DNA from 4 places in the Streptomyces sp. ADI95-16 genome. Region 2 is predicted to be linked to each of the others. Evidence: riboswitches for the same ligand, from Rfam matches in the RefSeq annotation. Region 2 holds a riboswitch; each other region holds the start of a gene.

Region 1 (7,436 bases), 900 kb from region 2:
GGGGTCACCGCCGGAGACCACGGCGACGCGCTTGCCGCGCCGGGCGAGGTCCAGGGCGAACTCGGCGCGCTCGGACTCCACCTTGTTGTCGGAGCCGTGCCGGATCTGGCCCGGCTTCACGGGCACCCGGTCCAGGTAGGTCGTGTACCCGACGAGCACCTCGGCGTCGGCGAGCGCCCGCCGGGTCTCGGGGGTCAGCCACAGCGGTCCGGCCGGGCCGGTGCCGACGACCACGACCCCGCCGGGCCCGGAGGGCACGCTGCCGGGGTTCCCGATCCGGCTGGGGACGACGGCGACGGCGAAGTACGGGACGGTCTCGGCGTCGGTGTCGGCGAGGATCCCGGTCCGCTCGCCCGCCATCGTCGCGCGCTCCACGTAGCGGGCCTCGGCGAGGCGGCCGCTGGCCTCCATGGCGCGCCGCACGGCGGGGAAGGTGCGGCCGAGCTTCATCACGACGGCCGAGTCGGTGGCGGCGAGGCGGGCGGTGAGCTCCTCCTCCGGCAGGGTGCCGGGCAGGATGGTCAGCACCTCCTCGCCCTCCACCAGCGGGGTCCCGAGGCGGGCGGCGGCGGCGCTGACCGAGGTGACGCCGGGGATGACCTCGGCCTCGTACCGGTCGGCGAGCCGCTTGTGCATGTGCATGTACGAGCCGTAGAAGAGCGGGTCGCCCTCCGCGAGCACGGCGACGGTCCGGCCGGCGTCCAGGTGCGCGGCGAGGCGGGCGGCGCAGTCCTCGTAGAACTCCTCCATCGCCCCCTGGTAGCCGCCGGGGTGGTCGGTGGTCTCGGTGGTGACCGGGTAGACCAGCGGTTCCTCGACGTGGTCGGCGCGCAGGTGCTTCGCCGCGATGGAGCGGGCGATGGAGCGGCCGTGGCGGGCGCTGTGGTACGCGATGACGTCCGCCTCGGCGATGACCTCGACGGCCCGCAGCGTCATCAGGGACGGGTCGCCGGGGCCGAGCCCGACCCCGTACAGGCGTCCGGCGCTCATTCGGCCACGCTCGCGATCGCGTTGACGGCGGCGGCGGCGATGGCGCTGCCGCCGCGCCGGCCGCGCACGATCAGGTGGTCGAGGCCCGAGGGGTGCGCGGCGAGGGCGTCCTTGGACTCGGCGGCGCCGATGAAGCCGACGGGGACGCCGATGACGGCGGCGGGGCGCGGGGCGCCCTCCTCGATCATCTCCAGCAGCCGGAACAGCGCGGTCGGCGCGTTGCCGACGGCGATCACCGAGCCCTCCAACAGGCCCCGGTCGCGCCACACTTCGAGGGCGGCGGCGCTGCGCGTGGTGCCCATCTTCGCGGCGAGCTCCGGTACGGCCGGGTCGGAGAGGGTGCAGATCACCTCGTTGTCGGCGGGGAGCCGCTTGCGGGTGACCCCGCTGGCGACCATCTGCACGTCGCACAGGATCGGGGCGCCGGCGGTCAGGGCGGCGCGCGCCCGCAGCACGACGTCCGGGGTGTAGCCGAGGTCCTTGGGCAGGTCCGTCATCCCGCAGGCGTGAATCATGCGCACCGCGACCTGGGCGACGGAGGCGGGCAGCCCGGAGAGGTCCGCCTCGGCGCGGATCGTGGCAAAGGACTGGCGGTAGATCGCGGCGCCGTCCTTCTCGTACTCGAACACGGTGTACTCGCTCATTTCTTCACTGCTCTTCGGACACTCGGGGGGTGTTGCGCGCGTCCCGGAGGGCCGCGCCAAGTTCGGGGGCGGTGGCGGGGACGTGCCGCGGCGCGGGACCGCCGGGTACGCCGGGTACGCCGGGACCGGTCAGCCGGTAGCCGGTCGCGGTGGCGACGGCGTCGACCCAGTCGGTGCCGCGCGGATGCCCGCAGCGGCGCTCGCAGCCGGACCAGTGGACGGACAGCGGTCCGCGGGCCCGTTCCGCGACGGCGCGCGCGTCGGCGCGTACGTCCGCGAGGGCTTTCGCGCAGCCGGGCCGTCCGGTGCAGGCGGTCACGGACTCCCAGGCGCTGCCGGGCGCGGTCACCAGCCCGGCGGGGCGGGCGGTGGTGTCGCTCACGATGACGCTGCGCCAGGGGGTGGTCCGCAGCGCGCCGGGCAGCTCCCGCCACTGGGCGGTGCGGAGCCGGCCGAGCGGGATCAGGACGCAGAGCGCGTCCCCGTGCACGCCGGGGGCGGGCGGCCCCGCGTACGGGCGGGGCGCGTCCGCGACGTACCGGGCGGGGATGCCGCGGGCGGCCAGCCGGGCGGTGAACTCCCCCGCTTCCAGGGCGTGTTCGGCGGGCAGCTCGGCGACGCGCCAGGCCCGGGTGCCGGCGCCGGCCGCGGCGTCGAGGAAGTGGCGGGCGGCCTCCAGCGCCGCCTCGGGGCCGTCGGCGGCGGCCACCTCGGCGGCGTCGGGCGCCGCGCCGAGCCGGATCAGCGCCCGGCCGCCGGGGCGCGCGAGCAGGGTCACGTCGGGGTCGAGGGCGACGACGTCCCCGCGCCCGTCGTCGACGGCGAACAGGAACCGGCCGGAGAGCGCGGCGGCCCCGGGGTCGGCGCAGAGCAGCCGGTCCAGGGCGCGCACCGGAGCGGGGTCCCCGAGGGGGCTCGCGACGATGTTGCGGACCCGTTCGTGCGAGGGCGCGGGCAGCAGGCCGACGGCGTCCAGGAGTTCGGCGAGAGCCCCGCCGCAGCCGTCGGCGAGGCCGCGGAGCTGGACGTTTCCGCGCGAGGTGAGTTCGAGGTGCCCGTCCGCGAACCGGTCGGCGGCGTCCGCGAGCGCGGCGGCCTGCGCGGCGGTGAGCAGCCCGCCCGGAAGCCGGACCCGCGCGAGGAACCCGTCGTCCGCCGCGTGCAGCCGGAGCGCGCCGGGGCATGCGTCACCGCGGTCCCGTATGACGGGTTCGTCCCGCGATGTGGCGGAGGGGGACTGGGGCATGGCGGCGAGCATACCCAGGATTCCCCCTGCCCGGCCTGTGTCCGTCACCACCCTGCCACCACCCGTCACCGCAGGCCCCCCGCCCGCGCCCCCGCCCGCACCCCCACCGCTTCACCGCCGCTTCACCGCATGTTTCCGGCCCTCATGGCGGGATCCGGCCTCACCGGGGCCCCGGTGGTACCGCAGGGCGGCCCGGACTCCCGGTCGGGGATCCGGGCACCTAAGATGACCTGCGGCGGACCGCTCGGTCCGCCATCGCCGAGGACGGCGACATGGGAGGAAGCCCGGTGCGAATCCGGCGCGGTCCCGCCACTGTGAACCCTGCGGAGCGATCGGCCGGGTGAGTCAGGAACTCCCGTCGTCCTCACTGCCCGGGGCGCGGAAACCCCGAGGAAGGCCTGCCGCCGCATGATCTTGCTGCTGTCGACGTCCGACACCGATCTGCTCAGCGCCCGCGCCGCCGCGGACGGCCCCGTCCCGTACCGGTTCGCGAACCCCTCCCGCCTTCCCCTCGACGACCTCCCCGGCCTCCTCGACGGTGTCGACCTGGTCGTCGTACGCCTCCTCGGCGGCCTCCGCGCCTGGCAGGAGGGCCTCGACCTGCTGCTGGCCCCCGGCCAGACCCGCCCGGTGGTCGTGCTGACCGGCGAACAGGCCCCGGACGCCCAGCTGATGGAGGCCTCCACCGTCCCCATCGGCATCGCCGCCGAGGCCCACGGCTACCTCGCGCACGGCGGCCCCGCCAACCTGGACCAGCTGGCGCGCTTCCTCTCGGACACCGTCCTGCTCACCGGCCACGGCTTCGAGCCGCCGGCCGCCTCGCCCACCTGGGGCCCGCTGGAGCGCACCCCCGGGACCACCACGGGTCCCCGGATCGCCGTGCTGTACTACCGCGCCCACCAGATGAGCGGGAACACCTCCTTCGTGCACGCCCTGTGCGACGCGATCGAGGCCAAGGACGCCCAGGCGCTCCCCCTCTACGTGTCCTCCCTGCGCGCCCCCGAGCCGGAGCTGATCGCCGCGCTGGAATCGGCCGACGCGGTCGTCACCACCGTCCTCGCGGCGGGCGGCACCAAGCCCGCCACCGCCTCGGCGGGCGGCGACGACGAGTCCTGGGACGCCGGCGCGCTCGCGGGTCTGGGCGTGCCGATCCTCCAGGCCCTGTGCCTGACCGGCTCGCGCAGCGCCTGGGAGGAGAACGACGAGGGCCTCTCCCCGCTCGACGCCGCGACGCAGGTCGCCGTGCCCGAGTTCGACGGCCGTCTGATCACCGTCCCGTTCTCCTTCAAGGAGCTCGACGAGGACGGCCTGCCCGCCTACGTGGCCGACCCCGAGCGGGCCGCCCGGGTCGCGGGGATCGCCGTCCGGCACGCCCGGCTGCGGCACATCGAGCGCCGCGACAAGAAGGTCGCGCTCGTCCTGTCCGCGTACCCCACCAAGCACTCCCGCATCGGCAACGCGGTCGGTCTCGACACCCCGGCCAGCGCCGTGGAGCTGCTGCGCACCCTCATCGCGGGCGGCTACGACTTCGGCCCCGTCGAGGACGTCCCGGGTCTGGTCTCCGGCGACGGCGACGAGCTGATCCGCGCCCTGATCGAGGCCGGCGGCCACGACCAGGACTGGCTGACCGAGGAGCAGCTCGCCCGCAACCCGGTCCGGATCCCGGCCGCCGACTACAAGCGCTGGTTCGCCGAGCTCCCGGCCGAGCTGCGCGACAGCGTCACCGAGCACTGGGGCGAGGCCCCGGGCAACATGTTCGTCGACCGCTCCGCGAACCCGGACGGCGACATCGTCCTCGCGGCCCTGCGGCGCGGCAACCTGCTGATCCTGATCCAGCCGCCGCGCGGCTTCGGCGAGAACCCGATCGCGATCTACCACGACCCGGACCTGCCGCCCTCGCACCACTACCTGGCCGCGTACCGCTGGATCCAGGCGCGCGCCGAGGACGGCGGCTTCGGCGCCGACGCGATGATCCACCTGGGCAAGCACGGCAACCTGGAGTGGCTGCCGGGCAAGAACGCCGGCCTGTCGGCAGCCTGCGCGCCCGACGCAGCCCTCGGCGACCTGCCGCTCATCTACCCGTTCCTGGTCAACGACCCGGGTGAGGGCACCCAGGCCAAGCGCCGGGTGCACGCCACCCTGGTCGACCACCTGGTGCCGCCGATGGCGCGCGCGGAGTCGTACGGCGACATCGCCCGCCTGGAACAGCACCTGGACGAGTACGCGCAGATCTCGGCGATGGACCCGGCGAAGCTGCCGGCCATCCGCGCCCAGATCTGGACCCTGATCCAGGCCGCGAAGCTCCACCACGACCTGGGCCTCGAAGAGCGCCCGGACGACGAGGGCTTCGACGACTTCCTGCTGCACGTCGACGGCTGGCTGTGCGAGGTCAAGGACGCCCAGATCCGCGACGGTCTGCACGTCCTGGGCGGCGCCCCGACCGGCGAGGCCCGGGTCAACCTGGTCCTGGCGATCCTGCGCGCCCGGCAGATCTGGGGCGGTACGACGGCCCTGCCGGGCCTGCGCGAGGCGCTGGGCCTCGACGAGTCGGCGGCCACCCGCACCACCGCCGACCAGGCGGAGGAGGCGGCCCGCGCGCTGGTCCAGGCGATGGAGGACGCGCACTGGGCACCGGAGGCGGTGGCTTCGGTCGCCGCCGGGCACTCGGCGGACGTGGCGGCCGTACTGGACTTCGCGGCCCGCGAGGTCGTCCCGCGCCTGGCCGGCACCACCGACGAGATCGCGCACGTGGTCAGCGCGCTGGACGGCGCCTTCGTCCCGGCGGGCCCGTCCGGCTCGCCGCTGCGCGGGCTGGTGAACGTCCTGCCGACCGGCCGGAACTTCTACTCGGTGGACCCGAAGGCCGTCCCCTCCCGCCTCGCGTGGGAGACCGGGCAGGCGCTGGCGGACTCGCTGCTGAACCGGTACCGCACGGACAACGGCGAGTGGCCCGCCTCCGTCGGCCTGTCCCTGTGGGGCACGAGCGCGATGCGCACCTCCGGCGACGACGTGGCGGAAGCCCTCGCCCTGCTGGGCGTCCGCCCGGTCTGGGACGAGGCCTCGCGCCGCGTCACGGGTCTGGAGCCGATCCCGCTCGACGAGCTGGGCCGCCCCCGCATCGATGTGACGCTGCGCATCTCGGGCTTCTTCCGGGACGCGTTCCCGCACGTCATCGGGCTGCTGGACGACGCGGTACGGCTGGCGGCGGGGCTGGAGGAGCCCGCGGAGCAGAACTACGTGCGGGCCCACGCCCAGGCGGACCTCGCCGAGCACGGCGACGAGCGGCGCGCGACGACCCGTATCTTCGGCTCGCGCCCGGGCACGTACGGCGCGGGCATCCTCCAGCTGATCGACTCGCGCGACTGGCGTACGGACGCCGACCTCGCCGAGGTCTACACGGTGTGGGGCGGTTACGCCTACGGCCGCGGCCTGGAGGGCCGGGCGGCGCGCGAGGAGATGGAGAGCGCCTACAAGCGGATCACGGTGGCCGCGAAGAACACGGACACCCGCGAGCACGACATCGCCGACTCGGACGACTACTTCCAGTACCACGGCGGCATGGTGGCCACCGTCCGCGCGCTGCGCGGCACGGCCCCGGAGGCGTACATCGGCGACTCCACCCGCCCGGAGACGGTCAAGACCCGCACCCTGGTGGAGGAGACCTCGCGCGTCTTCCGCGCCCGCGTCGTGAACCCCAAGTGGATCGAGGCGATGCGCCGCCACGGCTACAAGGGCGCCTTCGAGCTGGCGGCGACCGTGGACTACCTCTTCGGCTACGACGCCACGACGGGCGTGGTCGCGGACTGGATGTACGACAAGCTGACGGAGACGTACGTCCTGGATCCGGCCAACCGCGCCTTCCTGGAGGAGGCCAACCCCTGGGCCCTGCACGGCATCGCGGAGCGCCTGCTGGAGGCGGAGTCGCGCGGCATGTGGGAGAAGCCGGACCCGCAGATCCTGGAGTCCCTGCGCCAGGTGTACCTGGACACCGAGGGCAACCTGGAGGCCGAGGCGGAGTAACCGCCCGAAGGCTCCCGGAGACTCCCGGAGGCTCCCGAGACCGCCCCCGCGCCCGCACGGCGCGGGGGCGGTCCTCGTCTGGCCATGTCCATGGCAGGAATGTGATCAGCGGCCGGATATCGACGCAATACCTCGAAGGGGGCCCCGCACACCCCCGGGTGATTCGAACGCCGTGTCACGGGCCGGGGGCCGGGCGCCCCTTGGGGTCGGCGGAGCCGTCGCAACTGTGTACGAGCATTCGCTCCCGACGGCCCGTGACGGCGCTCTGAGCAGCCGCGTTCTTCCGGCGTCAGTTCGCCCGTCGCGGTACCCCGGGAGGAATCTTGCGATCCGTGCACGTTCATGTGGTGTTCGACCCCGCGCGGGGCGGAGGTGGCCGCGCATGAGGCTCCTCAAGCGGCCCGTGCCCGCCGAACCCGCCGTTTCCGAGAGCGAGCGCCGGCTCTTCGGCGGCCCGCTGCGCTACGACGCCGGCTGGGCCAACCACGAGTACGCCCGGCTGGAGAGCGGGCTGCTCAGCACCCTGCGCGCCATGC
Region 2 (7,436 bases):
GAAGGCGCGCCGGAAGGCGTTCGGGGTGGTGCCCAGCGCGCGCAGGAAGTGGTGGCGCAGGGCGGCCGCGTTGCCGAAGCCGCAGCGTCCGGCGATCGCGTCGACGGTGTCGTCCGTGGACTCCAGGAGCTCCTGCGCCAGCAGCACGCGCTGCCTCAGCACCCACTGGTACGGGGTGGTGCCGGTCTCCTGGAGGAAGCGGCGGGCGAAGGTGCGCGGGGACATCGCCGCCCGCTCCGCCAGCTGCTCGACGGTGATCTCGTCCTCCAGGTGACGGGCCATCCAGCCCATCACCTCGCCCACCGTGTCGCACTCGGTGCGCGGCAGCGGCCGCTGGATGAACTGGGCCTGGCCGCCGTCGCGGTGCGGCGGGACGACCATCCGCCGCGCCACCGTGTTGGCCACCTCGGCGCCGTGCTCCTGGCGCACGAGGTGCAGGCACGCGTCGATCCCCGAGGCCGTGCCCGCGGCGGTGATCACCGAGCCCTCGTCCACGTACAGCACGTCGGGGTCCACCCGGGCCTTCGGGAAGCGCCGGCTCAGGGTCGGGGAGTGCATCCAGTGCGTGGTGCAGCGCCGGCCGTCCAGGAGACCGGCCGCGCCGAGCAGGAAGGCCCCGCTGCACACGCTCAGCACCCGCGCGCCGCGCTCGACGGCCCGGCGCAGGGCGGCCAGCAGCGGTTCGGGGTACTCGCGGGTCGTGGCCTCGCGGTCGGCCGGGACACAGATCAGGTCCGCGCTCTCCAGCCGCTCCAGCCCGTACGGGACGACGATCTCGAAGTGCCCGTCACCGGTGGGGGAGCGGCGGTCCTCCGCCGAGCAGACGGCGAAGTCGTACACGGGCAGCCCCATGTCGCTGCGGTCCACTCCGAAGACCTCGCAGAAGATCCCCAGCTCGAAGGGGGCGACACCGTTGACGAGGGCGACGGCCACATTGGTCAGCATGCCCTCAGTGTGGCAGTAATTCGCTCTTCCATGACAGTGCTGCCACTGTCGATCATGGCGGATCGGGCGGACAGTAGAGGTATGAGCACCTTCGTGAGCTACCTCGTCGTCCTGGCCATCGCCGCCGTCCTGCTCGGCCCCAGCCTGTACGGGGCCCTGCGCGACCGGCGGACCGACCGGCAGCTGCGGGCCGTGGCGACCCGGCTGGTGTGGCTCCCCCGCCAGCGGGCCGGCGGCCTCCCGCCCACCCCGCGCCGGCGCGGCATCCGGCTCGCGGCCCGGTACCGGGGACGACGCCTGGCCCACTAGCCCGCCGGGCCACCGGGCCCGCCGGCCCGGGAACGCGAAGAGCCGGGAAGCGGTCGTCCACCGCCTCCCGGCTCCGGTGCCCGTGCGCCTGCGCGCACGGGCGGGGTCGCTGCCGTGCCTAGAAGTCCTCGTCCAGGTCGACCGTGCCCTCGACCGCGACCTGGTAGGCCGACGGACGGCGCTCGAAGAAGTTCGTCAGCTCCTGGACGCCCTGGAGCTCCATGAACGAGAACGGGTTCTGCGAGCCGTACACCGGCGCGAAGCCGAGGCGGACCAGGCGCTGGTCCGCGACGCACTCCAGGTACTCGCGCATCGACTCGGTGTTCATGCCCGGCAGGCCGTCACCGCACAGGTCGCGGCCGAACTGCAGCTCCGCCTCCACCGCCTCCTTCAGCATGTCGGTGACCTGCTGCTGGAGGGCGTCGTCGAAGAGCTCCGGCTCCTCCTTGCGGACCGTGTCCACGACCTCGAACGCGAAGTTCATGTGCATGGTCTCGTCGCGGAACACCCAGTTGGTGCCGGTGGCGAGGCCGTGCAGCAGGCCGCGCGAGCGGAACCAGTACACGTACGCGAAGGCGCCGTAGAAGAACAGGCCCTCGATGCACGCCGCGAAGCAGATCAGGTTCAGCAGGAAGCGGCGGCGGTCGGCCTGAGTCTCCAGCCGGTCCAGCTTCTCGACCTCGTTGATCCACTTGAAGCAGAACTGCGCCTTCTCGCGGATCGACGGGATCTCCTCGACCGCGTCGAAGGCGGCCGCGCGGTCGTCCGGGTTGGGCAGGTAGGTGTCCAGCAGCGTCAGGTAGAACTGGACGTGCACGGCCTCCTCGAACAGCTGGCGCGACAGGTACAGGCGCGCCTCCGGGGAGTTGATGTGCTTGTAGAGCGTCAGCACCAGGTTGTTCGAGACGATCGAGTCACCCGTCGCGAAGAACGCGACCAGCCGGCCGATCATGTGCTGCTCGGCGGGCGTCAGCTTCGCGAGGTCCGCGACGTCCGAGTGGAGGTCGACCTCCTCGACGGTCCAGGTGTTCTTGATCGCGTCCCGGTAGCGCTCGTAGAAGTCCGGGTAGCGCATGGGGCGCAGGGTCAGCTCGAAGCCCGGGTCGAGGAGGTTCTTCTGGTCGGTGGAGCTCATTACTGGCAGGCCTCGCAGGACTCGGGGTTCTCAAGGGAGCAGGCCAGCGCCTCGGCGTCGGCGACCGCCTGGGGCAGCGCGACGGGGGTGGCCGCCTGCGCGGCGCGGGCGATCTTCGTCGCCGGGCGCGAACGCAGGTAGTACGTGGTCTTCAGGCCCTGCTTCCAGGCGTACGCGTACATCGAGGAGAGCTTGCCGATCGTCGGCGTCTCCAGGAACAGGTTCAGCGACTGCGACTGGTCGAGGAACGGCGTACGGGCGGCCGCCATGTCGATCAGACCGCGCTGCGGGATCTCCCACGCCGTGCGGTACAGCTCGCGCACCTCGGCCGGGATCCAGCCGAAGCCCTGGACGGAACCGCTGGCCTCGCGCAGCGCCTCGCGGCTCTGGGCGTCCCACACGCCGAGCTTCTTCAGCTCCTCCACCAGGTAGCCGTTGACCTGGAGGAACTCGCCCGACAGGGTCTCGCGCTTGAAGAGGTTGGAGACCTGCGGCTCGATGCACTCGTACACACCGGCGATGGAGGCGATCGTCGCCGTCGGGGCGATGGCCAGCAGCAGCGAGTTGCGCATGCCGGACTCGGCGACCCGGGCGCGCAGCGCGTCCCAGCGCTCCGGCCAGTTCAGCTCGGTGTTGTAGTGGTCCGGGTGCAGGACGCCGCGGGCGGTGCGGGTCTGCTCCCAGGCCGGCAGCGGGCCGCTGCGCTCGGCGAGGTCGCAGGAGGCCTCGTACGCGGCCAGCATGATGCGCTCGGAGAGCTTGGTGGACAGCGCCTTCGCCTCGGGGGAGTCGAAGGGCAGCTTCAGCTTGAAGAAGACGTCCTGGAGGCCCATCGCGCCCAGACCCACCGGACGCCAGCGGGCGTTGGAACGCCCGGCCTGCTCGGTCGGGTAGAAGTTGATGTCCACCACGCGGTCGAGGAAGGTCACGGCGGTGCGGACGGTCTCGTCCAGCCGCTCCCAGTCGATCTCGCCGGTCTCCGTCAGGACGAACGCGCCCAGGTTGACCGAGCCGAGGTTGCAGACGGCGGTCTCGCCGTCGTTGGTGACCTCGATGATCTCGGTGCACAGGTTCGAGGAGTGGACGACGGTGCCCGGCTCGGCGGTCTGGTTCGCCGTGCGGTTGGAGGCGTCCTTGAAGGTCATCCAGCCCTGGCCGGTCTGCGCGAGGGTGCGCATCATCCGGCCGTACAGGTCGCGGGCGGGCATGGTCTTGCGGGCCAGGCCGTCCGCCTCGGCCTTGCGGTAGGCGGCGTCGAAGTCGTCGCCCCACAGGTCGACCAGCTCGGGCACGTCGGCCGGGGAGAACAGCGACCAGTCGGCGTCGGCGTTCACGCGGCGCATGAACTCGTCCGGCACCCAGTGCGCCAGGTTCAGGTTGTGGGTGCGGCGCTGGTCCTCACCGGTGTTGTCGCGGAGCTCCAGGAACTCCTCGATGTCCGCGTGCCAGGTCTCCAGGTAGACGGCGGCGGCACCCTTGCGGCGGCCGCCCTGGTTCACGGCGGCGACGGAGGCGTCGAGGGTCTTCAGGAACGGCACGATGCCGTTGGAGTGGCCGTTCGTACCCCGGATCAGCGAACCGCGGGCGCGGATGCGGGAGTACGACAGACCGATGCCACCGGCGTGCTTGGAGAGGCGGGCGACCTGGTGGTAGCGGTCGTAGATCGAGTCGAGCTCGTCCAGCGGGGAGTCCAGCAGGTAGCAGGAGGACATCTGCGGGTGCCGGGTGCCGGAGTTGAAGAGCGTGGGGGAGGACGGCAGGTAGTCCAGGCGGCTCATCAGCCGGTAGAGCGAGGCCACTTCCTCGACGGCCTGGACGCTCTCGTCCGCGGCGAGTCCGCAGGCCACGCGCAGCATGAAGTGCTGCGGGGTCTCGACGACCTGGCGGGTGATCGGGTGGCGCAGCAGGTAGCGGCTGTGCAGGGTGCGCAGGCCGAAGAAGCCGAAGCGGTCGTCCGCGCCCTCGGCGAGCGTGTGCTCGACCAGCGCGTCCAGGCGGGCCGCGTGGGTCTTGACGAACGCGGCGGTGCGGTCGGCGATCAGGCCCTCGCGGTGACCGACGGCGACGGAGGCGGAGAAGGAGGTGGCTCCCTGGCCGGCGGCCTCGTCGCGGACGGCGAGCGTCAGCAGCCGGGCGGCGAGCCGGGAGTACGCCGGGTCCTCGGAGATCAGACCGGCCGCGGCCTCGGTGGCGAGCGAACGCAGCTCGGCCTCGTCGGCGGCGGCGCTGCGGCCGCGCAGTGCGGCGGCGGCGACCCGGCCGGGGTCGGTGTCGGGAAGGTCGGCGGTCAGCTCGGTGAGGGTCCGCAGCAGCGCGGCCCCAGGTCCCCCGGTCTCGATTCCGGTGTCGGACGGGTCGGACTCGGCGCGCGGTGCGGAAGGCGCGATGGTCACGGGGGGAGCTCTCCCTCGCTCGGCTCCGGGGCACCTGCGGTGCGGGGCGCGAGCGGGCGCGCGCGGACAGGGACCTCGGAGGGCACACCGCGCGGCGTCCACCGGCCCAACCGCGGGGCCCGGACGTATCGGCACCCGGTTCGGTCGAGCCGGGCGCACTGTCGGCAGGTCATCGGACTTGCGGTGACACCAATGGGTGTACTTCATACCGTTGCGGGACAGTTCCGGATTCACACCGGATTCCCCTGCGACGACAGCGAGGATGAGCATACATGTGGGGGGCCGTTGATGCGCGACCCCCCACATCTTGTGTCGGCCTGCTACCGGTCCAGTACGCGCAGCTCCAACGCGTAGGTCAGCAGCGGCACCGTGGGGACTGGTGACCAGTCCCGTTCCGGGGTCCGTACGAAGCCCAGCCGCTCGTAGATCCGGTGCGCGGCGGGGCTCTGCGCCCGGGTGGAGAGCAGCAGACGGTTCACCCCTTCGATGGCCAGGGCGCGCTCGGCGCAGGCCCGCACCAGCGCCTCGCCGGCCCCCTTCCCGCGCCCCGCCCGGTCGACGGCCAGCATCCGGAACTCGGCCTCGCCGGGTCCGGCGACGTCGGCCATGCGGCTGCCCGGCGGGGCGAAGGTCACCCCGCCCAGCAGGACCCCGTCGAGCGTGGCGACGATCACCTCGCCCTCCCCGGCCCGCCCGGCGACGTCGCGCAGCACGCGCTCGTAGAAGTCGTCCTCGTTGTCGTCCAGGAGCCCGTCGTCGAGATAGGCCCGCGCGGTGATGTCACCCAGTTCCGCGTAGTCACTGGGCACGGCTGTTCTGATCACGATGTCCATGGGGAACGATTCTGCGGGACGGTCGTCGGTGCCCGGCGCTATCGTCGGATCAGACCGTCGAGGAAGCCGAGCGAGGCATGACCGTGATGACCGACAGGCCCCAGATGCTGACCGCGGACTTCGAGACTCTCGCGCGTATAGGCGCCCGGGAGGTCGAAGGGCTGCGACTTGAGTTCATCACCGGCAAGATGGGGGTCAAAGCGGTGCCGGACGGGGATCACGACCGAATCGTTGTCTGGCTCGCCCGCATGTGCATGCAGTACCGGCCTGAACAGTGGCTGCATGTCGAGCGCGGATTGATGGTCGAGGAGTACCGCTCGGGTCGCGCGCGTCCAGACGCGTTGATGGCCCCGGACGACGCGTTCGTCGGCCAGGGTGAGTGGGCTGATCCGACTCCGGTGTTGATGGTTGTCGAGGTCACCTCGTACGACTCCGACACCGACGGGCGCGACCGCAAAGAGAAGCCCCACGCGTACGCGGAGACCGGCATTCCGGTCTACCTGCTGATCGACCGGGACAACGGCCTGGTTCTGGTTCACAGCGAGCCCGACGGGCAGCGGTACGAGACCGTGCAGACCGTTCCTTTCGGAAAGGACATCTGCCTGCCCGACCCCGTCGGTATCACCCTCCCCACCGAGCCGCTCAAAGACTGGGTGCGCTGAACCCGAGCAACGGCGAAGGGCCCCGCCACCGTCGGCGGGGCCCTTCGCGGAACCGGTTCAGCAGCAGCGGAAGCCCTCGCGGGGGTCCGCCTCGCGGGAGTCCGTGCGGGCCCGCTCGAAGGCGCGGCGGGTCAGGACCTCGGCCGCGGGGTCGTGCGCGCGGGCGTGCGCGACGTACCGGTCGTAGGCCGCCTCGCCCGAGAACTCCCGTACGAAGTACCGCGCCCTCGCCAGCGCCGCGCGGACCCCGCTCACGCCACGGGCTCCTTCGCGCGGCCGCCGCCCGAGTCCAGGCCGGCCGCGGCGAGCTCGGCCCGCTCCTCGGCCGTCGGGATCAGCCCGGCGGGGGCGACGATCTTCGACTCGGTCCAGGGGACCTCGGAGAGCCGGACGCTCGAAGGGTTGCTGATGGCCTTGAAGCAGGTCCGCGCCGCGTCCAGCAGCACGATGACGATGAGGAGCGCGAACAGCGCCGACAGGGCGCCGTCCACCGTGGCGTTGGTGACCACGGTGTGCATCTCGTCCATGTTCTTGGCGGGCGGCAGCACCTTTCCGGCGTCGATCCCGGTCTGGTACTTGTCGCGCTGCGCGAAGAAGCCGACCTTCACGTCGTCCGAGAAGATCTTCTGGTAGCTCGCGGTGAGCGTGACCGCCACGTCCCAGGCCAGCGGGACCCCCGTCACCCACGCCCACTTGAGCCGGCCGGACTTGACCAGCAGCGTCGTACAGACGGCCAGGGCCACCGCGGCGAGCAGCTGGTTCGCGATGCCGAACAGCGGGAACAGCTGGTTGATGCCGCCCAGCGGGTCCTTGACGCCGACCCACAGGAAGTAGCCCCAGCCGCCGACGACGACGGCGCTCGCCAGCCACACGCCGGGCTTCCAGCTGATGTCCTTGAAGGACTTGTGCACGTTGCCGAGGGTGTCCTGGAGCATGAACCGGCCCACGCGGGTGCCCGCGTCGACCGTCGTCAGGATGAACAGGGCCTCGAACATGATGGCGAAGTGGTACCAGAAGGCCTTCATGCCGGCCCCGCCGATGACGGAGGAGAAGATCTGCGACATCCCGAGTGCGAAGGTCGGCGCGCCGCCGGTACGGGAGAGGAGGCTGGTCTCCTCGACGTCCTTGGCGGCCTGCGCGAGCGCCTCGGGCGAGATGG
Region 3 (7,436 bases), 910 kb from region 2:
GGACAGGGCGCGGCCGATCCCGTAGAACATGGGGTCCCCGCTGGCCAGCACCGCGATCCGGCGCCCCGCGTGCCCGGCCGCCAGCTTCGGCACCGCCGGCCGCAGCGGGCTGGGCCAGGACACCCGCAGGCCCGGACAGGCGTCCGGCGGCAGCAGGTCCAGCTGCCGGGGCCCGCCGATCAGTACCTCGGCGGAGGCCAGCGCGGCCCGCGCGCCGGCGGTGAGCCCGGCCCAGCCGTCGGCGCCGAGGCCGACGACGGCCACCGGCAGGGGCGTGGGGAGTGCTGCGGAGCTCACTGCGCGCTACCTCGGACGGAAGACGGAGAGGGGTGGACCCGCAGCCTACTGGTGCGCAGCCCCGGCTCCAGGACCAGGGTGACCACCACCGACGCCGCCGCCAGCGCCGTCATCGCGACCGCCGCCGAGGTGTACTGGGCGAGGGCCCCGGCGAGGGCCGCGCAGACGCCCTGCAGGGTCAGCATCCCGGCCGAGTGCAGGCCCAGCGCCTGGCCCTGGGTGCCCTCCGGGAGCAGTGCGACCAGCCGCTCCTGCATCAGCAGCCCCGCCGAGTAGCCGACGGAGGCCAGGGCCACGGTGACCGTCGCGACGACCGGTCCGGGCTCCAGCGCGAACGCCAGGTACGGCGCGGCGAGCAGCAGTCGCAGCGGGGCCGCCAGCCGGGCCCGCAGCCGCGCGGGCAGGTACCGCCCGGCGACGGTGTCCCCGGCGAGCATCCCGGCGGCGGCGCCGGCGAAGAGCAGCCCGGCGTGGGCCGCGTCGTAGGGGACGAACAGGGACTCGCAGCCGACGATCAGCCCGTTCGGCACCCACAGGGCGAGGTAGAGGGTGCGCCGGGCCGGGTCGGAGAGCAGGGTGGCGTTGCCGCGCCAGGTCTCGGCCACCGAGGGCCGCCCGCTCGCGCGCGGCTCCCGCCGCCGCAGCCCGAACCGTACGGTGACCACGGCGGCGGCCGAGAGCCCGGCGGCGGCCAGCAGCGCCCCGCGCGGGGAGAGCGCGGCGACGAGCAGCCCGCCGAGGGCGTACCCGGCGATCTGGGTCACCCCGGCGCAGACGGCGAGCAGCGACCGGCCCGGCAGGTAGTCCCCGGGCGGCAGGATCTCGGTGAGCAGCCCGTACCGGACCCCGCCGGCGAGCGAGTCGGCGAGCCCCTGGCCGAGGAGCACCGCGAACACCGCCCACAGCGGCAGCCCCGGGACGCACAGCAGCAGGGTGGCGAGCGCGCCGGCGGCCGAGAGCCCGCCGAGGGCCGCGCGCGGGGGCAGCCGGTCGGCGGCGGAGAGCAGCAGCGTCGCACCGAGCAGCTGCGCGAAGGACGGGCCGAACATGCCGAGCGCGGAGAGGAGCGGGCTGCCGGTGCGGTCGTAGACGAGGACGGCGAGCGCGAGCCCGCTCACGGTGGAGGCGCCGACGCGCAGGGCGGCCGCGGCGAAGAAGGGGGTGAACTCGGGTGTGCGGGCGAGGGAGCGGTAGGTCCGGGGCATGCGGGGAGTGTCCGGGGAGCGCCGCCGGGACCCTTAATGTTTCGCCTGCACGCGAAAGACCGAGGGCGGCCGGCCGGGGGTCGGGGGTCGGGGGCCGGCGGCTGGGAGCCGGAGGCCTGGGCCGGGTGCGGGACACGGGGCGGGGGCGGGAGATGGGCTGGTGGCGGATCGACACCGACGCGCTGGCGGGCAGCCGGTTCGTGGTGTCGGCGCTGGCCGAGACCACGGCCGCGCTGATGGCGCTGCGGTGGCGCAGCGCCGGCCACCCCGGCGAGCGGGACTGGCTCGCGGCCCGGCTGCCCGCGTTCCAGGAGTACCTGGCCGCCGAACCGGTCACCGCCGCGGTGCTGCGGGCGGCCCTCGGGCGGCAGTGGATCGCCGACTACCTGACCCCGCCGCCGGACGGCCGCCCCTTCGAGGAGGAGCTGGAGTCGATCCGCGCGACCCCGGACGCGGTGGTGCGGACGAACCTGCGCGCCGCCTCGCGCCCGCCCGGGGCGGCCCTGCGCGCCCGGGGGCTGGGGCCGCGCACCGCCGAGCTGCTGGAGTGGGTCTGGGCCGAGGCCGTGCGACCCGACTGGGAGCGCCGTCGCCGGGTCGCCGAGGCCGATGTCCTGGTCCGCACCCGGCAGTTGAGCCTCGGCGGGTGGTCGGCGGCCCTGTCGGGGATGCGGCCGGGGATGGCCTGGCTCGGGGAGGGGCGGCTGCGGATCAACCTCCAGCAGCGCCCGCCGCGCGGGCTGTCGGGGGAAGCCGGGCTGGTCTTCGTCCCCGTGACGCCCCGGCACGGGTGGGTGGCCTGGCGGGGGGCCCACCGGCACGCCCTGGTGTATCCGTGCGAGGGCCAGCTCACCCAGCCGGCCACGGCACCGGCCCCGCAGGCGCTGGTCGCCCTGCTCGGGCCGGTGCGGGCGCGGGTGCTGGTGCTGCTGGAGAGCCCGAAGTCCACGACCCAGCTGGTCGCGCTGACCGGGCTGAGCCTGGGCGCGGTGGCCGGCCAGCTGAAGGTGCTGCTGGCGGCCGGCCTGATCCTGCGCCGCCGCACGGGCCGCACGGTGCTGTACGCGCGGGTGGCGGCCGGCGACGTCCTGGTCTCGGCGACCACCGCGCGCTGAACGGCCCGGGGCCGCCGGAGGGGCGGCGGAGGGTCGGCGGGCGCCCCGGGTGTGAGCCTTTCCGCCCCCGGGATGCCTCAGGGCGCCCCGGCCGGGGCGGCCTGTTCCGCGGCCGTCCCGCGAGACTCGCCGGTATGGACAACGAGACGGACAACCACCCGGCAGGTTCTCCCACGAGCCGTCCGAACGACCCCGGTTGCCAACCCGGTGACGACCTCGGCAACGACCCCGCCGCGGAGGACCACGCGGAGGACCACGCGGTGGTGCTCGGCGCGGGCCTGGCCGGGCTGCTCGCCGCCCGGGCGCTCGCCACGAAGTTCGCCCGCGTCACCCTCGTCGAGCGGGACGAACTGCCCGAGGCCGGGCCGGCGTTCCGGCCCGGCGTTCCGCAGTCCCGGCACGTGCACGTGCTGTGGTCGCGCGGCCTGGAGCTGATGGAACAGATGCTTCCGGGGATCACCGGAAAGCTGGTGGCGGCCGGGGCCGCGGTGCTGGAATCGCCCCGGGACTTCCTCTGGCTGAGCCCCGCCGGCTGGTTCGGCGCCGTCCCCGGCGCCGAAGTCCTCCTCGCCGGCCGGGAGGTCATCGACTGGACGGTGCGCCAGGAGGTGCTGCGGGACGGGCGCATCCGGGTGCGGGCCGGCTCCGCGGCCACCGGGCTCGTCGCCGGCGCCGACGGCCGCTCGGTGACCGGCGTGCGACTGCGCGAGGGCGAGCCGCTGACCGCGCGCCTCGTGGTCGACGCCACCGGCCGCACCTCCAAGGCCTCCGACTGGTTGGCAGCCCTGGGGTACGAGGTGCCCGAAGCCTCCCGCTGCGACTCCCGTCTCGCCTACTCCAGCCGCTCCTTCGCGGCCCCGAAGGACCCCGGGCGGCGCTGGCGCGGCGTGTATGTCCAGGGCCGGCCGGACAGCCCGCGCGGGGGCGTGCTGGTCCCGCTGGACGGTGACCGCTGGCTGGTGACCCTGCTCGGCTACGGCAGCGGGCACGCCCCGCCCACCAAGGACGAGGAGTTCCTCGACTTCGCCCGTACGCTGCGCAGCCCCGCCCTCTACGACGCCATCCGCGACGCGAAACCCCTCTCCCCGGCGACCGGGTTCCGGGGGACGGCGAACGAGTGGCGCCACTACGAGCGGATGGAGCGCTGGCCGGCCGGGTTCATCGTCCTCGGCGACGCCGCGTGCCGGTTCAACCCCGTGTACGGGCACGGGATGACGGTGGCCGCGCTCGCGGCGGACGCCCTCGCCGCCGCGATCGGTGACCTGGGGCCGGCGGAGATCCCGGGCGCGGCCCGCCGGCTCCAGCGGCGGACGGCCGCCGCGGCGGAGGTGGCCTGGCAGATCGCCACCAGCGAGGACCAGCGCTACCCGGGGACCGAGGGGCCGCCGCCGGACCGGGCCACCCGGATCCTGCAGAAGTACATGTCCCGGGTGATGGCGGGGGCCACCGCCGATCCGGGGATCTCCGCGCCCTTCTTCGGCGTCCTGTCCCTGTCCGCCCCGCCGAACACCCTGCTCAGCCCCGGCACGGTGGTGCGCGTCCTGTCCAAGTGGCGCCTCCCCACGGCCCCGGAGACCACCGCCTACCCCTCCCACCACGGCCCGCCGGGGGCGTAGCGGCCCTCAGCAGCCGGTCACCCCGTCCGCGCGGTGCCCCGCGAGCACCCGAGATCGGCAGGTCATCTGACCCCGATCTGACATTCGGCTCCCGTAAGGTGGGCCGTGCAGCTGGTTCGCCCCCGTCCGCCAGGCGGGAAGCGTCGTAAGAGGGAACCCGGTGGGAATCCGGGACTGCCCCGCAGCGGTGAGCGAGAACGACCGCCGTCATACGCACTGGGCCCGGACGGGCCTGGGAAGCGACGGCCAGTAGGTGTCCGTCCCCGACCGACAGGTCGGGGCAGGCGTGCTCGCGAGTCCGAAGACCTGCCCGTTGCCCGCCGTGCGGACCCACGTCCGCGCGCGGAGATTCCGGTGACCTCTCGGGCGGGTCGGCGTGCACCTCTGCCATCCCTTCGCGTTCGCGTGCCCGTGTCCCGTCGCCGGGATCCGTCCTCAGACACGCTCGCGAAGGAGAGTTCTGTGACCACCGCATCCGCCACACCCGCCACACCCGCGCCCGCCGTACGGGCGACCGTGCACGGCTACCCCCGACAAGGCCCCCAGCGGGAGCTGAAGAAGGCCGTCGAGGGGTACTGGAAGGGCCGCGTCCAGGCCGCCGAGCTGCACGACACCGCCGCCCGGCTGCGCCGCGAGGCCTGGCTGGAGCTGGCCGCCGCCGGCCTGACCGAGGTACCGACCGGCCAGTTCTCGTACTACGACCACGTGCTCGACACCAGCGTCATGCTGGGCGCCGTCCCCGACCGCCACCGCGCCGCCCATGAGGCCGATCCGCTCGACGGCTACTTCGCGATGGCCCGCGGCACCCAGGACGTGGCGCCGCTGGAGATGACCAAGTGGTTCGACACCAACTACCACTACCTGGTCCCCGAACTGGGCCCCGGCACCGCCTTCACGGCCGACCCCGGCGCGCAGCTCGCCCAGTACCGGGAGGCGGCCGCCCTCGGCCTCGCCGCCCGGCCCGTACTCGTCGGGCCGATCACCTACCTGCTGCTCGCCAAGCCCGCCCCCGGCGTCGCCCCCGGCTTCGAGCCGCTCACCCTGCTCGACCGGCTGCTGCCCGCCTACGCCCGCGTCCTCGCCGAACTGAAGGCCGCCGGCGCCGAATGGGTCCAGCTCGACGAGCCCGCCCTGGTCCAGGACCGCACCCCCGCCGAACTCAACGCGGCCGCCCGCGCCTACCGAGAGCTGGGCGCCCTCACCGACCGGCCCCAGCTGCTCGTCGCCTCGTACTTCGACCGGCTCGGCGAGGCCCTGCCCGTGCTCGCCGCCGCCCCCGTCGAAGGCCTCGCCCTCGACTTCACCGGGCGCGCCGCCCGCAACCTCGAAGACCTCGCCGCCGCCGGCGGCATCCCCGGCAAGCGGCTCGTCGCCGGTGTGGTCGACGGGTGCAACGTCTGGGTCAACGACCTCAAGCGGTCCCTGACCACCCTCGGCACCCTGCTCGGCCTCGCCGGACAGGTGGACGTGGCCCCCTCCTGCTCCCTGCTGCACGTCCCGCTCGACGTCGCCGCCGAACGGGACCTCGACCCGCAGGTGGCGCGCTGGCTGGCCTTCGCCCGGCAGAAGACCGCCGAGACCGCCACCCTCGCCCGGGGCCTGGCCGGAGGCACCGGGGTCATCGCCGCCGAACTGGCCGCGAACCGGGCCGCGCTGGCGAGCCGCGCCGGGTCCGCGCTCACCCGCGACCCGGCCGTCCGCGCCCGGGCCGCCGCCGTCACCGGCGCCGACACCCGCCGCGCCCTCCCGTACGCGGAGCGCTCCATTGCCCAGCGGGCCCGCCTGGGCCTGCCGCCGCTGCCGACCACCACCATCGGCTCGTTCCCGCAGACCGGCGAACTCCGCGCCGCCCGCGCCGACCTGCGGGCCGGGCGGACCGACGCCGCCGGGTACGAGGAGCGCATCGCCGCCGAGATCCGCGAGGTCATCGGCTTCCAGGAGAAGACCGGCATCGACGTCCTCGTGCACGGCGAGCCCGAACGCAACGACATGGTGCAGTACTTCGCCGAGCAGCTCAGCGGCTATCTCGCCACCCAGCACGGCTGGGTCCAGTCGTACGGCACCCGGTACGTGCGGCCGCCGATCCTGGCCGGGGACATCTCCCGCCCGCAGCCGATGACCGTGCGCTGGACCTCGTACGCCCAGTCCCTGACGGGGCTGCCCGTCAAGGGCATGCTGACCGGCCCCGTGACCATGCTGGCGTGGTCCTTCGTACGGGACGACCAGCCGCTCGGCGACACGGCCTGGCAGGTCGCGCTCGCCCTGCGCGACGAGGTCGCGGACCTGGAGGCGGCCGGGACCTCCGTCATCCAGGTGGACGAGCCGGCCCTGCGCGAGACGCTGCCGCTGCGGGCCGCCGACCACGCCGCCTACCTGGAGTGGGCCACCGAGTCCTTCCGGCTGACCACCGCCGGGGTCCGGCCGGACACCCAGATCCACACGCACATGTGCTACGCGGAGTTCGGGGACGTCCTGCGGGCCATCGAGGACCTGGACGCGGACGTCATCAGCCTGGAGGCGGCCCGCTCGCACATGCAGGTGGCCCGGGAACTCGCGGGCGCCGGCTACCCGCGCGAGGTCGGCCCCGGCGTCTACGACATCCACTCGCCGAGGGTGCCGAGCACCGAGGAGGCGGTGGCCCTGCTGCGCGAGGGCCTGCGGGCGATCCCGGCGGAGCGGCTGTGGGTGAACCCGGACTGCGGCCTCAAGACGCGCGGCTGGGCGGAGACCCGGACCTCACTGGAGCACCTGGTGGCGGCGGCCCGCACGGTCCGCGCGGAGCTCGCGGGCGGCTGAGCCGGCGGGCCCGGCACGCCTCGCGGGCGCGGCCCGCAACTCCTGCGGTCCGCGCCCGCGAGGGCGGTCAGCGCCGTGTCAGCGCGCCGGGGGCTCGAACTCCTACGACGAACCGTCCGGCTCCTCCATCGGAGGCCGGACGAAGGGCAGCTCGTCCTCCGGGCCCTCCTGCGGGTAGGTGTCCGGGGCGGGCTTCGGAGCGGGCTTCGCGGAAGGCTTCTGACCGGGCTTCGCCGGCGGCCTCTGGCCGGGCTTCCGGCCCGGCTTCTGCTGCTGTCCCGTGCCGGGCTGCGCCTGCTGCTGGTCGGGCCTGGCCGGGGGCCGCTGCCCGCCGACGGGCTGCGCGGCGCCACCGGGCTGCTGGGCTCCTCCGGGCTGCTGGCCGCCACCGGGCTGCTGGGCGCCGC
Region 4 (7,436 bases), 1.9 Mb from region 2:
TGGGACGACGGGGCTCCGGGACGTAGACGATGTTCGGCGCGCCCGTGTCGGGATGGACCCCGACACGGGCGCGCACCCCGTAGACCTCGGCCAGCAGTTCCTCGGTGAGTACCCGCTCCGGCGGTCCGGAGGCCGCCACCCGCCCGGCGGACAGGACGTACAGCCGGTCGCAGAAGGAGGCGGCGAGGTTGAGGTCGTGCAGGACGAGCAGGCCGGTCGCGGGCAGGGCGCGGACCAGACCCAGGATCTCCAGCTGGTAGCGGATGTCCAGGTGGTTGGTCGGCTCGTCGAGGGCGAGCAGGCCGGGGGCTTGGACGAGGGCGCGGGCGACCAGGGCGCGCTGGCGTTCGCCGCCGGAGAGTTCCTCGAAGCGGCGGTCGGCGAAGGCCGCCGCGCCGACCGTCTCCAGGGCCTCGGCGACGCGCCGCGCGTCCTGGGTGCCGTCCTGCTCCCAGAACCGCTTGTGCGGGCTGCGGCCCATGGCGACGACCTCGCCGACGGTCAGCCCGAAGGTGCCCGCCGCGTCCTGCGGGACGACCGCCACCCGCCGCGCCCGGTCCTTGACCCCGAGCGCGCCGGCGTCCGCCCCGTCGAGCAGCACCCGGCCGCCCGTGGGGCGCAGGGCGCCGTAGACGCAGCGCAGCAGGGTGGTCTTCCCGCTGCCGTTGGGGCCGACGACGCCGACCGTCTCGCCGGGGCGGGCGGTGAGGTCGATCCCGTGGAGCAGCGTGTGCCCGTCCACCTCGTAACGCACGGCTTCGACGGCGAGTTCCACCGGGTCCGCCGTCATCCGGCCACTCCTTCGGTACGGGTGGACCGGCGCAGCATCCACAGGAAGAACGGCCCGCCGACGAGCGCCGTGACCACGCCGACGGGTATCTCCTCGGGGGCGGCGGCGGTACGGGCGAGCAGGTCGGCCAGGCTCAGGAAGACGGCTCCGCCCAGTGCGGCCACCGGCAGCAGCGCCCGGTGCCCGGCGCCGACGACCATGCGGGCGGCGTGCGGAACCATCAGCCCCACGAAACCGATCGCCCCGCTGTAGGCGACGAGCACCCCGATGACGAGGGAGGTGAGGACGAAGACGACGGCCCGGAACCGTCCGGTGTCCAGGCCGAGCGTCCGCGCGCCCTCCTCCCCGGCGAGCAGCAGGTCCAGGGGCCGGGCCAGCGCGATGAGCAGCCCGGTGCCGAGGAGCAGCGCGACGGCGGGCAGGGCCAGTTCGTCCCAGCGGGCCCCGCCCAGACCCCCGAGGGTCCAGAACAGGACGCTCCGCATCTGGTCGGGGTGCGCGGCCAGTACCAGCACCAGGCTGGTGAGCGCGGACAGGACGTACTGGACGGCGACCCCGGCGAGGATCAGCCGGCCGGTGGTCATGGTGCCCCCGCGCCGGGCCAGGGCGTAGACGGCGACGAGCGCGCCCATCGACCCGGCGAACGCCGCCAGCGGTACGCCGATCCCGCCGAGCACGCCCGCCCCGGCGCCGAGGACGATGACGGCGACGGCGCCCGCCGAGGCTCCGGAGGAGGCGCCGAGCAGGAACGGATCGGCGAGCTGGTTGCGCACGAGGGCCTGGAGCACGGTGCCCGCGACCGCGAGTCCGGCGCCGACGACCGCGCCGAGCAGGACGCGCGGCATCCGTACGTCCCACACGATGGAGGCGAACGCGCCGGGCCGGCCGGGCCCGTCCAGTACGGTGTCGAGCACCTGGCCGGGGGGTATGCGTACGGGCCCCAGCGCCAGGCCCGCGACGGCGCAGGCCGCGAGGGCGGCGGCGAGCAGCAAGGCCACGGCCGGGGCGCGGCGACGGCTCACGCGGAGTCGGGGTGCAGCTGGCGGCCCAGGGACTCGACGGCGTCGGCGACGCGCACGCCCAGGACGGCCGAGGACAGCGGGAGCACCACGAACCGGCGGTTCTTGACGGCGGGAACCTCCGCGAGGGCGGGGTCGTTCACCAGGCGCTGCTTCTTGGCTTCGACGGTGGTGCCGCCGTAGTCGTAGATGAGGACGACCTCGGGCTTGCGCTCGATGACCTTCTCCCACGACACGTCACCGAAGGTGTCCTTGAGGTCGGCGAACACGTTCGTCCCGCCGGCCAGCGAGACGATCTCGTTGCCGATGCCGTTGCCTCCCGAGGTGAAGGCGGAGGCCTCGCCCGAGTCGTAGACGAAGACGGCGGGCTTGGCCTTGTCCTTCACCCGTGCGGTGACGGCGTCGATCCGGCGCTGTTCGGTCCCGATGAGGGCGGCGCCGCGCTCGGGTACGCCGAAGGTCCGCGCCACCTCGATGATCTCGGTCTGGAGCTGGTCGAGCCCCACCGGCCCCCGGGTGCAGTACTCCACGCTGAGCCGGGAGTTGATGCCGGCCTTGGCCAGCCCCTCCCGGTCCCGGCCCTGCGCCTTGTCGAAGGCGCTGGAGTAACCGCCGTACACGAAGTCCGGGTTGGCGCCGAGGAGGACCTCCTTGGAGGGGTACTCCTTGGCCAGCACCTTGACCTTGTCGTAGGCGGGCCGATAGGCGGGCAGCACGGCGTCGTCCAGGTAGGCGGTGCCGACCAGCTTCTCCTCCAGCCCGAGGGCGAGCATGATCTCGGTGGCGTGCTGGTTCATGGTGACCGCCCGCCGCGGCGGGGCCTGGTAGGTGCTGCTCACACCGCAGTTGGTGACGGTGTACGGGAACCCGGGCGCGGCATCCGCCCCGGCGGCCGGGTCCGCGGAGCCGGCGGAACCTCCGCATCCGGCCAGCGGGATCAGCAGGGCGGCGGGGGCGAGCGAGCGCAGAACGGCGCGGGAACGCGACATGGCGAGGCCTCTCCGGGGGATCCTCGTCCCCGGTCGACGTGAAGGGGCGGCGCGTCAGTGTCTGACTCCCGGCCCCGCGAGGGGGCCGGTCACAGTGGCGGGACCGCACCGGAATCGCACCGGTTTCCTGTCCTGCACCGCCCGGGTGAACGCGCCCCAGTCTGCCATGCCGATGTGTTCGATCCATTTCGACCCCGATGACGCCGGTCTGAGGTATTCGGCACAACTGTCAGGTATCGGCAGGCACGTACCTGGGGATCCTCATCGGTACGGGGCCCCGTACCGGCCCCGTACGGGCCCTTTCGGCCGCACACCCCGCCCGGACCGCCACCCCCGCCAAGCACCCTCGCCGCCGAGCTCTGCCGTTCGCGCCGCCCCGCCGGCGCCCCGGCCCTCGCGCCGCAGCAGCTTTCCTCCACCCCCGCCGCGCAGTCGGGGGCAGCCCCCCACGCCCTGGAGACGTCATGCCCGAACTCTGGCTGCCCGGCGCCACGCGCCTGGACATCGGAGACCACGCGCCCACCGACGGCGGCCCCGCGAAGGCCATCGCCCACATCACCTGGGACGACAACGGCACGGCCGCCAATCCCCTCCCGCTGGCCCCCTACGAGGACTTGGTCGGCTACTTCGGCCGCAACCCCGACGGCAAGAAGGTCGCCCCGCACATCCTGTGGGACCCCTTCGTCGGCCGCTTCACCCAGTTCGTTCCCGCCGACAGCCGCTCCAAGTCACTGGCCGACGCCGCGGGGGGCACCCGCACCAACCGCGCGGGAAGCGTCGTCATCCAGGTGGAGACCCTGTTCTTCCCGTACTGCCGCTGGAACGGCACGACCTACGCCCGGCTCGTCGACACCCCGTGCGAGGGATGGGGCGCGCTCAACGCCTGGATACGCGACTGGGGCGTCCCGGACAGCTGGCCCATGGGCCGCCCGACCTCCTTCACCTCCAACCGCAGCGAGTCCGTATGGCGCTCGCGCGCGGGCTGGTACGCCCACGCCCACGTACCGGAGAACGACCACACCGACCCCGGAACCTGGCCCGCCTTCGCCGACGCCCCCTACGAGCCCTTCCCGGGGGCCGCGTTCTTCACCACCGGCCGCCGCTCGCCGATCATCGCCGCCATGCACCAACGCCTCGTCGCCGTCGGCTGCGACCGCTACCGCACGCACACCGACCTGGACGTCTGGGGCTCCGGCGACGTGGCGTCCTACCGCGCCTGGCAGCAGAAACTCGGCTACACCGGCGCCGACGCCGACGGCCACCCCGGCCCCACGTCCTGGACCAGGCTCCAGGTCCCCCGCACATAAAGCCCAGGCCCGGCCGCGACCAGCGGCCGGGCCCGTCTCATGAAACCTCGGCGCGAACGCCCTTGCCGATGAGCCCGTCGGTATAGGTCACGGTCTTGGGGCTGAACCCGCCCTTGCCGGTGACGGTTCCGGTGATGTTCTCGCCGGGCGCGAGCTCGACCGTCGCGATCTGGTTCTCATCGGCCGCGAGTTCGGCCATGTGCTTGGTCCCCGAGGTGTCGGTGATCGTGAAGTACAGCGGGTTCACATCGATCGGCTTCGACGAGTTGTTCGTGATGGTGACCGCAACGCTGGTGTAGGCGGAGTCATCGGCGATGACGCTCTTCTTGAACTCCGTCCTCTTCGCGACGACGGACACGGCGGCCTTCTTGTCCGGAGCGGCCGAAGTCGGCTTCGCCTCGGAGCCCTTCGCCGCATCCGATGACGCGGCAGCGGCCGGCTTGGCGGCTCCCGTCGCCGAGTCGCCGCCGTCGCCGCCGACGACTGCCGCGACGATGCCGAGGAGCACCACCACGCCGACGACACCGAGGCAGGAGAACCCGACGATCTTCCCCGCGCTGCTCTTCTTCGGCGGGGGCGGGGGCGGGTAGCCGTATCCGGGCTGAGGCTGACCAGGCGGCTGGAACTGCTGTGACATGAGGAACCCCCACAGGAGCGGATCTGGATTCCGGTCACCGTATGGGCACAAGCGGAATCAGGGGCGGCTATGCCCGAACCGTGACATTCGAACATTTAACCGCCCCGGCGGGATGTTCACCTCCGGCTTGGAGGTCAGCCCCGCATCCGAGTCCCCGGGCCGCGCCCGGGCTGGCGGGGGCGGGGGGTGTGGAGGATCGTGGGCTGCGTGGCCCTTGCGGCAGGAGGTGGTTTCGGCATGCGCGCTACGCTCGCCGCCCTCGTCCTCCTCGGTCCGGCCCTGCTCGGTGCGGCGCGCGGCGGCTCCGGTGAGACCGTCCCGCTCTCGGGCGGTCTGCCGGGCGAGCGTCTCGACGTCACGCTGGTGCGGGTGGTCGACCCCGCGAGTGCCGCGCCCGACGACGCCGACCGGCTGGTCGCCGTACAACTGCGGCTGGAGAACACCGGGTCGGCCGTGTACAAGGACTCACCCGCGTCGTGCGCGCACCTGCTGGACACCGCGGGGCGGCGGTTCGCCGGCCTGAACGCCTCGGTACCGGCCGGGCCGGCCTTCCCCGAGACCGTCACCCTCGACCCCGGCGGCACGACGGCCGGTTTCGTCACCTTCCGGCTCCCGAAGGACGCCGGGCTCGCCGCGGTGCAGTTCGCGCTGAACGGCGGTCTCGCCGAGGACGTCGGCCAGTGGAGCCTTTCCGGGGCTTGACCCCGGGCTGACCGTCTCCGGCCCAACTCCCCCCGCACCAGAGCGTGTAGAGACCAACGACACGCCGTCGACACACGCCGTGACCTGGTGCGCCTGTTGTGTAATCTGCCGGAAGTTACCAAGTCGTAGCTAGTGACTTCACATGCATGCCGCAGTAGAACTCGTTCTCATTCCACCCCACAGTAAGGAATGTCACATGAGTGATCCTTTCATGCCCGACAAGGGCTCCAAGGGCTTCTCCCGACGAGGGTTCATCGCTAGAACAAGTTCCATACTCGGGGCGGTGGCCGTCGCCGGAAGTGCCTCCGCCACGACCGCCCGCGCCACCGTCGCCACGAGTGCCACCGCCGCCCCGATCGACAACGGGGCGCACGTCCCGGTCCTGATCATCGGCACCGGTTACGGGGGCTCCGTCGCCGCCCTCCGCCTCGCCCAGGCCGGCGTCGACGTGCACATGATCGAGATGGGCATGGCCTGGGACACCCCAGGCTCGGACGGCAAGATCTTCGCCAACACCACCAGGCCGGACTACCGTTCCTTCTGGCTCCGCACCAGGACCAAGGCCCCCATCAGCAACTTCCTCGGATTCCCGATCGACAAGGACGTCCCCCGCTACACGGGCATCCTGGACGCCGAGGACTTCAACGGCATCACGGTCTACCAGGGCCGCGGCGTGGGCGGCGGTTCGCTGGTCAACGGCGGTATGGCGGTCACCCCGAAGCGCGAGCGGTTCGGGGCCGTCCTCCCCTCCGTCGACGCCGACGAGATGTACGACGTCTACTATCCGCGCGCCAACGCCGGGCTCGGGGTCACCAACGTCGACCAGGCCTGGTGGGAGACGGCGCCCTGCTACCAGTACGCCCGGGTCGGCCGCAAGCACGCCCAGCGCTCCGGCTTCCCGTTCGTGTTCGTGCCCAACGTGTACGACTGGGACTACATGAAGCAGGAGGAGGCCGGCACCGTGCCCCGGTCCTCGCTCGACGGCGAGGTCCTCTACGGCAACAACTACGGCAAGAAGTCGGTCCAGAAGACCTACATCGCCCAGGCCAAGGCCACCGGCCGCGTCTCCATCTCCCCGCAGCACAAGGTCACTTCGGTCGCCCCGGCGACCGGCGGCGGCTACACCGTCTCCATCGACCAGATCAACACCACCGGCGACACCACGGCCACCAAGACCGTCACCGCCGACCGGGTGTTCTTCGCCGCGGGCAGCGTCGGCACCAGCAAGCTGCTGGTCAGGCTGAAGGCCACCGGCCGGCTCCCCCTCCTCAACGACGAGGTCGGCAAGGGCTGGGGCGACAACGGCAACGTCATGTGCGGCCGCGCCAACCACATCTGGGACGCGACGGGGAAGCTCCAGGCCTCCATGCCGACCGCCGGCATCGACAACTGGGACGCGGGCGGCGCGTTCGCCGAGGTGGCACCGCTGCCCACCGGCATCGAGACGTACGCCTCGCTGTACCTGTCGATCACCAAGAACCCCCACCGCGCCGAGTTCTCCTGGAACGCGGCGACGGGCAACGTGGACCTGAACTGGCAGCGGGCGTGGAAGCAGCCCGCCATCGACATGGCCAAGTCCATCTTCGACAAGATCAACTCGAAGGAGGGGACGATCTACCGGAGCGACCTCTTCGGCGGTAACAAGGTCTGGGGCGACCACCTCACCTACCACCCGCTCGGCGGCGCGGTCCTGGACAAGGCGACCGACAACTACGGCCGCCTGCACGGCTACAGCGGCCTGTACGTGATCGACGGATCCCTGATCCCCGGCAACACCAGCGTGAACCCCTTCGTCACGATCACCGCGCTCGCCGAGCGCAACATCGAGAAGATCATCGCCACCGACCTGTAGCGGACCGGACCGGCCGAGGCCGGGGCCGGCCGCGCTCATCGAGCCGGGCGGCCCCGGACCACGTCAGTGCCCGGGCAGTACGCACACGCTGTCGAGGCCCAGCACGTGGTTGAGGCGGCCGAACGCCAGCCAGGAGCCGA

What was found. A riboswitch is a leader RNA that binds a small molecule or an ion and turns the genes downstream of it on or off. The one in region 2 is predicted to bind cobalamin.
Region 1: another riboswitch for cobalamin. It lies ahead of cobN (cobaltochelatase subunit CobN); the one in region 2 lies ahead of EES41_RS24270 (ribonucleoside-diphosphate reductase subunit alpha).
Region 3: another riboswitch for cobalamin. It lies ahead of metE (5-methyltetrahydropteroyltriglutamate--homocysteine S-methyltransferase); the one in region 2 lies ahead of EES41_RS24270 (ribonucleoside-diphosphate reductase subunit alpha).
Region 4: another riboswitch for cobalamin. It lies ahead of EES41_RS32290 (ABC transporter substrate-binding protein); the one in region 2 lies ahead of EES41_RS24270 (ribonucleoside-diphosphate reductase subunit alpha).

The regions. Positions count from the first base shown of each region.
Region 1 covers NZ_CP033581.1:6,300,727-6,308,162, reverse strand. Annotated here, with positions in the region: gene EES41_RS28190 (precorrin-2 C(20)-methyltransferase) at 1-990, opposite strand, end outside; gene EES41_RS28185 (precorrin-8X methylmutase) at 987-1,634, opposite strand; gene EES41_RS28180 (cobalamin biosynthesis protein CobG) at 1,639-2,880, opposite strand; cobalamin riboswitch at 3,099-3,256, shown strand; gene cobN (cobaltochelatase subunit CobN) at 3,289-6,900, shown strand; gene EES41_RS28170 (ABC transporter ATP-binding protein) at 7,283-7,436, shown strand, end outside.
Region 2 covers NZ_CP033581.1:5,398,224-5,405,659, forward strand. Annotated here, with positions in the region: gene EES41_RS24255 (helix-turn-helix domain-containing protein) at 1-945, opposite strand, end outside; gene EES41_RS24260 (hypothetical protein) at 1,027-1,254, shown strand; gene EES41_RS24265 (ribonucleotide-diphosphate reductase subunit beta) at 1,373-2,389, opposite strand; gene EES41_RS24270 (ribonucleoside-diphosphate reductase subunit alpha) at 2,389-4,776, opposite strand; cobalamin riboswitch at 4,928-5,069, opposite strand; gene EES41_RS24275 (GNAT family N-acetyltransferase) at 5,103-5,615, opposite strand; gene EES41_RS24280 (Uma2 family endonuclease) at 5,693-6,277, shown strand; gene EES41_RS24285 (YbdD/YjiX family protein) at 6,335-6,532, opposite strand; gene EES41_RS24290 (carbon starvation CstA family protein) at 6,529-7,436, opposite strand, start outside.
Region 3 covers NZ_CP033581.1:6,311,277-6,318,712, forward strand. Annotated here, with positions in the region: gene cbiE (precorrin-6y C5,15-methyltransferase (decarboxylating) subunit CbiE) at 1-297, opposite strand, end outside; gene EES41_RS28210 (MFS transporter) at 294-1,502, opposite strand; gene EES41_RS28215 (transcriptional regulator) at 1,628-2,617, shown strand; gene EES41_RS28220 (NAD(P)/FAD-dependent oxidoreductase) at 2,752-4,233, shown strand; cobalamin riboswitch at 4,380-4,541, shown strand; gene metE (5-methyltetrahydropteroyltriglutamate--homocysteine S-methyltransferase) at 4,696-7,029, shown strand; gene EES41_RS28230 (kelch repeat-containing protein) at 7,132-7,436, opposite strand, start outside.
Region 4 covers NZ_CP033581.1:7,267,762-7,275,197, reverse strand. Annotated here, with positions in the region: gene EES41_RS32300 (ABC transporter ATP-binding protein) at 1-790, opposite strand, end outside; gene EES41_RS32295 (iron ABC transporter permease) at 787-1,812, opposite strand; gene EES41_RS32290 (ABC transporter substrate-binding protein) at 1,809-2,798, opposite strand; cobalamin riboswitch at 2,833-2,968, opposite strand; gene EES41_RS32285 (peptidoglycan-binding protein) at 3,263-4,105, shown strand; gene EES41_RS32280 (DUF4352 domain-containing protein) at 4,143-4,742, opposite strand; gene EES41_RS32275 (DUF4352 domain-containing protein) at 4,980-5,444, shown strand; gene EES41_RS32270 (GMC oxidoreductase) at 5,641-7,296, shown strand; gene EES41_RS32265 (carboxymuconolactone decarboxylase family protein) at 7,360-7,436, opposite strand, start outside.